2 regions of the Mesorhizobium sp. PL10 genome follow, and region 1 is predicted to be linked to the other one. Evidence: predicted binding sites of a transcription regulator. Region 1 holds the regulator's gene; the other holds the start of a gene.
What was found. The regulator LexA, encoded in region 1, represses DNA repair genes until DNA is damaged. The targets are predictions, from matches to a motif close to TGTTCNNNNTGTGTTCNG.
Positions count from the first base shown of each region.

Region 2: ACWGTO_RS11295 (ATP-dependent helicase) is a predicted target of LexA. The motif match lies at 2,516-2,533, and genes of this name have one in related genera.

Region 1 is NZ_JBSKBR010000006.1:86,555-90,763, forward strand. It holds gene ACWGTO_RS11775 (ComEC/Rec2 family competence protein) at 1-1,150, shown strand, start outside; gene lexA (transcriptional repressor LexA) at 1,144-1,887, opposite strand; gene ACWGTO_RS11785 (molybdopterin molybdotransferase MoeA) at 2,006-3,211, opposite strand; gene moaC (cyclic pyranopterin monophosphate synthase MoaC) at 3,212-3,694, opposite strand; gene trpC (indole-3-glycerol phosphate synthase TrpC) at 3,697-4,209, opposite strand, start outside.
Region 2 is NZ_JBSKBR010000005.1:303,021-307,229, forward strand. It holds gene ACWGTO_RS11295 (ATP-dependent helicase) at 1-2,475, opposite strand, end outside; gene ACWGTO_RS11300 (glucose/quinate/shikimate family membrane-bound PQQ-dependent dehydrogenase) at 2,771-4,209, shown strand, end outside.

The DNA.
Region 1 (4,209 bases):
GTCGCCGCATGAGGTTGTCGGCCCGAGCTTTCAGATGTCGTTTGCCGCCACCGCCGCCCTTGTCGGCGCCTATGCCGGCTGGGCCGACTACCGCGCCGACAAAGTGAGAACGCCGCCGGCAAAGCGCTCCCTTGTCGGTTTTCTGTCGCAAAGATTCTTGGCTGGCATGGGCGGCCTCGCCATGACCTCGATCATTGCCGGCAGCGCCACGTTGCTGTTCGCGATCTGGCATTTCCAGCGCGTGTCGCCGCTCAGTCTGCTCGCCAATCTCATTGTGATGCCGATCGTATCGCTGGTTGTCATGCCATTCGGAGTGCTCAGTGCGCTGGCCATGCCGTTCGGCGCGGACGGGCCATTCCTCTATGTGATGGGCAAGGGCCTGACGGCAATGATCGCGATCTCTGCCTGGATCTCCGAGCGTTCGCCGCTCGATGCCGTCGGCCTGATCTCCATCCAGTCCGTGTTGCTGGCAACGGTCGCACTGGTCATCGCAACCATGGCCACAACCTGGCTGAGGCTGGCGGCCGTACCTTTCGCGCTGGCTGGTCTGTTGACGGTGCCGCAGGTGCACACGCCCGATGTGCTCATTTCCGAGGATGCGCATCTGGTGGCTGTGCCGATCGGTGGCGGCGAGCTCGCTCTCAACCGGGACCGCGCAAACGAATTCACCACCGACAACTGGAAACGGGCGCTGATGGCCGAGACCATCATTCAGCCCGAGACATTTGAGACGGGAGACAGGCGGTTCGATCTCGATCCGCTCGACCTGCCGCCCGGCTCACCCTTCTACTGCACAGGCGATCTCTGCATTGCCCGGCACCCGTCCGGAGCCATTGTCGCGCTTGCAAAAGACCGCAAAACAGCCCGGCCAGCCTGCGCTTTCGCGAGCCTGATCGTCATCGACGACGCCACCGCCTACAATCCGTGCCGCGACCCGTTGGTTCTGGTCGTGACCAAGAAGCAGCTTGCCCGCGATGGTAGTGCCGCCGTCTTCTTCGATCCGCAATCGGCCGCGACAGCCCCAACCATTCGCTTCGCCGTCGACAAACCCTACCGTCCCTGGCACGAGCAACGCCACTTCTCACGCGAAGCACGCGGCCTGCCGCCTTACAAGCAGCGCGAAAAGTACAAACCTAAACCGGCTCAGTAACGCCTGATCAGCCCGACCAGTTTGCCCTGCACCTTGACCCGATCCGGTCCGAAGATGCGGGTCTCATAGGCCGGATTGGCGGCTTCCAGCGCGATCGAGGCGCCCTTGCGGCGAAAGCGTTTCAGTGTCGCTTCCTCGTCGTCGACCAGCGCCACGATGATCTCGCCGGGGCTGGCGGTGTCGGCATTGCGGATGATGACGGTGTCGCCGTCGAAAATGCCGGCCTCGATCATCGAGTCGCCCTTGACCTCGAGCGCGTAGTGTTCGCCGCCCATGATCATGTCGGGCGGCACCGAGATCGAATGCGTCTGGTGCTGGATGGCGTCGATCGGCACACCGGCGGCGATCCGGCCCATAACCGGGATCGACACCGCCGAAACCGCGTCGTCATTGCCGGCAGACATCGAACGCGAGGGCGAGGCCGGCTTGATCTGGCGGCCGAGACCCCCCTGGTTCTGACCGAGGCTGCCCTGGATAACGCTTGGTGAGAACTTTTTCGCCGCATTGAGGCCGGGTGCAATCGAGTCTGGCAGCCGCAGCACTTCCAGCGCGCGCGCCCGGTTCGGCAGCCGGCGAATGAAACCGCGCTCCTCCAGCGCCGTGATCAGGCGGTGAATGCCGGACTTGGAAGCGAGATCGAGCGCCTCCTTCATCTCGTCGAAAGACGGCGGGATTCCGCTCTCCTTCAGGCGTTCATGAATGAACATCAGGAGTTCATGTTGTTTGCGCGTCAGCATCGCGGCCCCCCACGGGTTCTGAAACCAGAATCAGAAAAAACAAACCCAGAACAAACACTATCTGTTCCAGTTGTGTTCCGCAACCTTTTAAAGTTTAATGAATGTGTTGACGTTTTGTTCAGCGTAACATCAGCACGCTGCAGGCGGCGCCCGCGGCGGCGGCTGGAGCGAAGGGCTCGCGCACGATCAAGCCGTTGGCGTCGGCCAGCATTCGCAGCATCGACGAATCCTGGATGCCGAACGGCGTTGCGACAAGTGCGCCGGCTTCTTCCGTGATCACGGCGCGCACGTAGTCCTGCCTGAGATCGTTGGCCGGCATCGCGGCGCCGAGCTGCGCCTGCCGCATATCCTGCCGATGGGCGCGGCCACCCAGCTGCGCCAAAAGCGGTTTCAGGAACAGTTGCGAGCAGACCAGGCTCGCCACCGGGTTGCCGGGCAGGCCGATGCATCTGATGTCGCCGAGACGCCCGAACATCAGCGGCTTGCCCGGGCGCATGGCAAGCTTCCAGAAATCGAGCTTCATGCCTTCGCCGGTAAGCACGTCGTGCACAAGGTCGTGGTCGCCGACCGAAGCTCCGCCGAGCGTGACGATGACGTCGGCCTTTGCCGCGACTGCCTTCTGCACCAGTGCTGCAATCGCCTCCCTACGGTCGGCCGCGATACCGAGATCGAGAGCGCGCGCGCCGACCGATTGCGCGGCGGCCGCGACGCCATAGGCGTTGGACGAGATGATCTGGTCGGGGCCAAGCGCGCTGCCCGGCGGCAGCAACTCGTCGCCGGTGGCGATGATGGCGACTAGCGGCCGTTGCACCACATTCACCATCGGATGGTTGGCCGATGCCGCCAGCGAAAGTGCGGCCGGATCGAGCACGCGGCCTTTCTCCAGCAGGACGTCACCTTGCGCAAAATCCAACCCGCGGCGGCGGATGTTGCGTTCCTTTGCCGTCGGCTCGGTGACCTCGACCTGGCCACCGCCGAGATCCCTGACATTTTCCTGGATGACGATGGTGTCTGCGCCTTCAGGCAGCGGCGCGCCCGTGAAGATGCGCACGGCCTCACCCTTGCCGACAGTGCCGTCAAAGCCGCGCCCGGCAGGCGCCATTCCGATTACAGAAAGCCGCGCCGGGGCGGATGCCACATCCTGCGCCCGGGCCGCATAGCCGTCCATGGCGGACGCGTTGAAAGGCGGCTGGGTGCGCAGCGCTACGACTGACTCCGCCAGCACCCGGCCGGCCGCATCCGCCAGCGCGACGCTTTCACCCCGCAGCGCCGCAGCGCCGTCGAGGAGGCGTTGAAGCGCCTCGGCGACCGGAACCAGCGCCATTTACGAACCCGCCTTGTAGTCGCCGGACTTGCCGCCGGTCTTTTCCACCAGCCTGATGCCGGAGATGACCATGGCGCGGTCGGCCGCCTTGGCCATGTCGTAGATCGTCAGGCAGGCCACCGATGCAGCGGTCAGCGCCTCCATCTCGACGCCCGTCTTGCCGGTGACGCGGGCGAGCGCGGTGACCCTTAGGCCGGGCAAAGCGGGATCCGGCTCGATGTCGATCGACACCTTGGTCAACAGCAGCGGATGGCAGAGCGGAATCAGCTCATGCGTCTTCTTGGCCGCCATGATGCCGGCGATGCGCGCTGTGCCCAGCACATCGCCCTTCTTGGCGTCGCCATCGAGGATCATCTTCAGGGTTTCAGGCCGCATCGAGACAAAGCCCTCGGCGATTGCCGTGCGCGTCGTCTCGTCCTTGCCGCCGACATCGACCATGTTGGCCTCGCCCTTGGCGCCGAGATGGGTGAGGGCGGCTGTCATCGTCAGGCTACCTCGGCTGTCGCCTTGCCTGTCAAAAGCAGGCGCGTTGCCGCGGCGACATCCTCTTGCCGCATCAGGCCTTCGCCGACAAGGAAGGTTTCGATGCCGGTCTTTTGCATCCTGAGGCAATCGTCGTGGGTGAAAATGCCGCTTTCGCTGACCAGCAATCGGCCGCCCGGCACCATCGACGCCAGCCGCTCCGAGGTTTCAAGGCTGGTCTCGAATGTTCTCAGATTGCGGTTGTTGATGCCAATCAGCTGCGACGACAGTTTTACCGCGCGCTGCGTCTCGGCCTCGTCATGCACCTCGATCAGCGCATCCATGCCGAGTTCGAATGCGGTCGCTTCCAGTTCGCTCGCCAAGGCATCGTCGACGCTGGCCATGATGATCAGGATGGCATCGGCGCCCCAGGCGCGTGCCTCGTAGACCTGATAGGGGTCGAACAGGAAATCCTTGCGCAGCGCGGGAAGCGACACCGCCTTGCGCGCGTTGGTGAGAAATTCCGGCGCGCCCTG
Region 2 (4,209 bases), on a different contig from region 1:
GCCGTAGCCGCTGTCGGTTTCGCCATAGCCGATGCGTTCGACCTGGTGGCCGGAGCGGGTGCCCCAGTTGCGGTCTGTGGCCTCGGTGCGGTTGGCCTGCGCGCGCTGCCAGCCGGGTGTCGAATAGGTGTTGGAGAAGGCGCCGGATTTTTCCGTGTCGGCGCCGACATTGTCGAAGCGCGAGGCGCCGTATGGATTCTGCCGGCCGCCACGGCCGGAGGCGAACGAGCCGCCGCCATAGGGATTGCCGTAGCCGCCATAGGAGTTGCCGCTTTCGGCGATTTCGATATGGGATTCCGGCAGTTCCTCGAGGAAGCGCGACGGGATGGTCGATTGCCAGAGCCCGTGGATGAGGCGGTTGGAGACGAACCAGATATGAAGGTTCCTCTTGGCGCGAGTCAGTCCGACATAGGCAAGGCGGCGCTCCTCCTCCAGTCCTGAGCGGCCGCCTTCGTCGAGCGCGCGCTGGTGCGGGAATAGGCCGTCCTCCCAGCCGGGAAGAAAAACGGTCTCGAATTCGAGGCCCTTGGCCGAATGCAGCGTCATGATCGAGACGGCGTCTTGCCCGGCATTCTGCTCGGCATCCATGACCAGCGCCACATGTTCGAGGAAGGAGCGCAGCGACTCGTAGTCCTCCATCGAACGGATCAGTTCCTTAAGGTTCTCCAGCCGGCCCGGCGCCTCGGCCGAGCGGTCGTTCTTCCACATGTCGGTGTAGCCGCTCTCCTCCAGGATGGTCTCGGCGAGTTCGGTGTGTGGCGTGGTCTCCAGCGCCTTCTGCCAGCGCTCGAAATTGGCGGCCACTTCGCGCAACGCGGCGCGCGGCTTCGGCTTCAACTCGTCGCTTTCGGCGAGATTGCCGGCAGCCTCCAGCATCGGAATGCGCAGTGCGCGCGCCGTGTCGTGGATCTGGCGAATGGTGGCTTCGCCCAGCCCGCGCTTCGGCACGTTGACGATGCGCTCGAAGGCGAGGTCGTCGGCGCCTTGCGCGACGACACGGAAGAAAGCCATTGCGTCGCGGATTTCGAGGCGCTCGTAGAAACGCGGGCCGCCGATGACGCGGTGGTTCAGGCCGATCTCCATGAAGCGATCCTCGAAGGCGCGCATCTGGAAGGACGCGCGGACAAGAATCGCCATGTCGTTGAGTTTATGTTTCTGGCGCTGGTAGGCCTCGATGGTCTCGCCGATGGCGCGGGCCTCTTCCCCGGAATCCCAGGAGGCGTGGACGTTGACCTTGCCGTCCTCCGGCTCGTTGCGGTCGGTGAACAGCGTCTTGCCGAAACGGCCTTCATTGTTGGCAATGAGATGGGAAGCGGCGCCAAGGATATGCGCGGTGGAGCGATAGTTGCGCTCCAGCCGGATGATGGTGGCGCCGGGAAAGTCCTTGTCGAAGCGCAGTATGTTGTCGACCTCGGCGCCCCGCCAGCCATAGATGGACTGGTCGTCGTCCCCGACGCAGCAAATGTTTACAGTGCTAGCTCCAATCTCCCCCCTTGTGGGGGAGATGTCGGCGGAGCCGACAGAGGGGGGCGCTGTCCCGCCGGCATGTCGGCTATGGGTATTGGAGGCGTTGCGATCCTTCGCGCCCCCCTCTGTCCTGCCGGACATCTCCCCCACATGGGGGGAGATTGGCTTGCCTTCCGGCCGCTGCGCTAGCAGCCGCAGCCACATATACTGCGCGGTGTTGGTGTCCTGGTATTCGTCGACGAGAATGTATTTGAAGCGCTTGTGGTAGTCCTTGAGCACATCCGGATTGGCGCGGAAGATGCGGATCGGGTGGCACAGAAGATCGCCGAAGTCGCAGGCGTTCAGCGTCTGCAGCCGTTCCTGATAGGCCTTGTAGAGCTCGCGGCCCTTGCCGTTGGCAAAGCTGCGGGCGTCGCCTTCGGGAATGTCAGCGGGGCCGAGGCCCTTGTTCTTCCAGCCGTCGATCATCTGGGCGAACTGCTTGGCCGGCCAGCGCTTGTCGTCGAGGCCTTCGGCCTGGATCAACTGCTTGATCAGCCGCACGACGTCGTCGGTGTCGAGAATGGTGAAGTCCGATTTCAGGCCGGCCAGCTCGGCGTGGCGGCGCAACAGCTTGACACCGATGGAGTGGAAGGTGCCGAGCCAGGGCATGCCTTCGACGGCTTCACCGACCAAAAGGCCGATGCGCTGCTTCATCTCGCGTGCGGCCTTGTTGGTGAAGGTTACTGCCAAAATCTGCGAGGGGAAGGCCTTGCCGGTAGCGAGGATGTGGGCGATGCGGGTGGTGAGCACGCGCGTCTTGCCAGTGCCGGCGCCGGCCAGCACCAGGACCGGGCCTTCCGTGGTTTCGACGGCCAGCCGCTGTTCCGGGTTCAATCCCTTGAGATAGTCGGGCGCGCTGTTGTTGCCGCTGCGGGCAGCCATGGCGCGCGCGGCTATGCCCGACGGGGCCAAAGGCCGCGCATTGGGTTCGTCAAAAAAGGGCATGTCTTCCGAAAAGCCGGACATCGCCCCCGAATGTAGTGATTCGGCAGCGAAAGACCAGAAGTGTCTACGTTTTGTTCTGGTTTGGAAGTCAGATTCCCGGGCTCCGTGTTGAATTGTTGGCCTGAATCCACCCACCCGGGCCAAAACACGTTGGTTGGGAGGAGCCGGCGCGAAAGGTGAGAGCATGCTGGGCTCTCAGCCTATGCTGGCAGGCTTTGCTTGACACACGTGGCTTGCGGGAGAAAGTTGCGCTCGGGGCGGGAACGGGATGCCCTTGCCGCGGCGCGGGACGCGCATCAGTCGAAGGAGTATCGTCTTGGCTGTTGTCATCACCTCCCTCATCCTGTTTCTCATCGGCCTGGCACTTGGTGGCGGTGGCATCAAGCTCGCGATGCTGGGCGGCAGCTGGTATTATGTCATCACCGGTCTGGCCTTCCTGATCGCCGCCTGGCTGTTCTTCCGGCGCAAGTCGACCGCGCTGTGGCTCTATGCGGCGATAGTTATCGGCACGCTGGCCTGGGCGGTGTGGGAAATCGGCTTCGACTGGTGGGAACTGGGCCCGCGCGGTGGTGTGATCGTGCTTCTGGCGCTGTGGCTGCTGACGCCGTGGGCAAGGCGGGGCCTCACTGGTCCCGACGCGCGGGCGCCGCTCATTCTGGCCGTGCTCGCATCACTCGCGGTCGCCGGCTATTCGATGACCGCCGACCCCAAGGACATCGCCGGCGACCTCAGCGCCGACAAGGTGACGCCGACGGCCGATCTCGGCGGCAATGTGCCTCCCGGTGAGTGGCACTTCTACGGCCGCACGCAATTCGGCCAGCGCTATTCGCCGCTCGACCAGATCACGCCGGACAATGTCGCCAAGCTGCAGCCGGCCTGGACATACCAGACCGGTGACGTCAAGGGTCCGGACGACATCGGCGAGACCACCTATCAGGTGACGCCGCTGAAGGTGGGCGATGCGCTCTACATCTGCACGCCGCACAATTTCGCCATCGCCATCGACGCCGCGACCGGCAAGGAGAAATGGCGTTTCGACCCCAAGATCAAGCTGGACAAGGACCGCCAGCATCAGACCTGCCGCGGCGTGTCCTATTATGCCGATGCCAGGATCGCGGCTGGCCAGCCCTGCGCGACGCGAGTCTACCTGCCGACATCCGACGCGCGGCTGATCGCGCTCGACGCCGCCAACGGCCAGGTCTGCGCCTCCTTCGCCGAAGCCGGCACGCTCAATTTGTTGATCAACATGCCGTACCCGAAGTCGGGCTATTATTATTCGACCTCGGCGCCGCTGATCGTTGGTGGCAAGATCATCGTCGGCGGCGCGGTCAACGACAATTATTCAACGGAGGAACCGTCCGGCGTCATCCGCGCCTTCGATGTCGACACCGGCGCTCTGGTGTGGAACTGGGATTCCGGCAATCCGGACCAGACGACACCGCTGCCGGCAGGCCAGACCTACACCCACAACTCGCCCAACATGTGGTCGACGGCGAGCGCCGACGAGAAGCTCGGCTTGCTCTATGTGCCGCTCGGCAACCAGACGCCGGACCAGCTCGGCGCCGGCCGCAGCGCCAATGTGGAGAAGTTCTCCTCCTCGATCACCGCGCTCGATCTCGCCACCGGACAATTGCGCTGGGTGCGGCAGACCGTGCACCACGACCTCTGGGATATGGACGTGCCGGCGCAACCGACGCTGGTCGACATCACCACCGCCGCCGGCGTGGTGCCGGCGCTGGTGGGCCCAACCAAGCA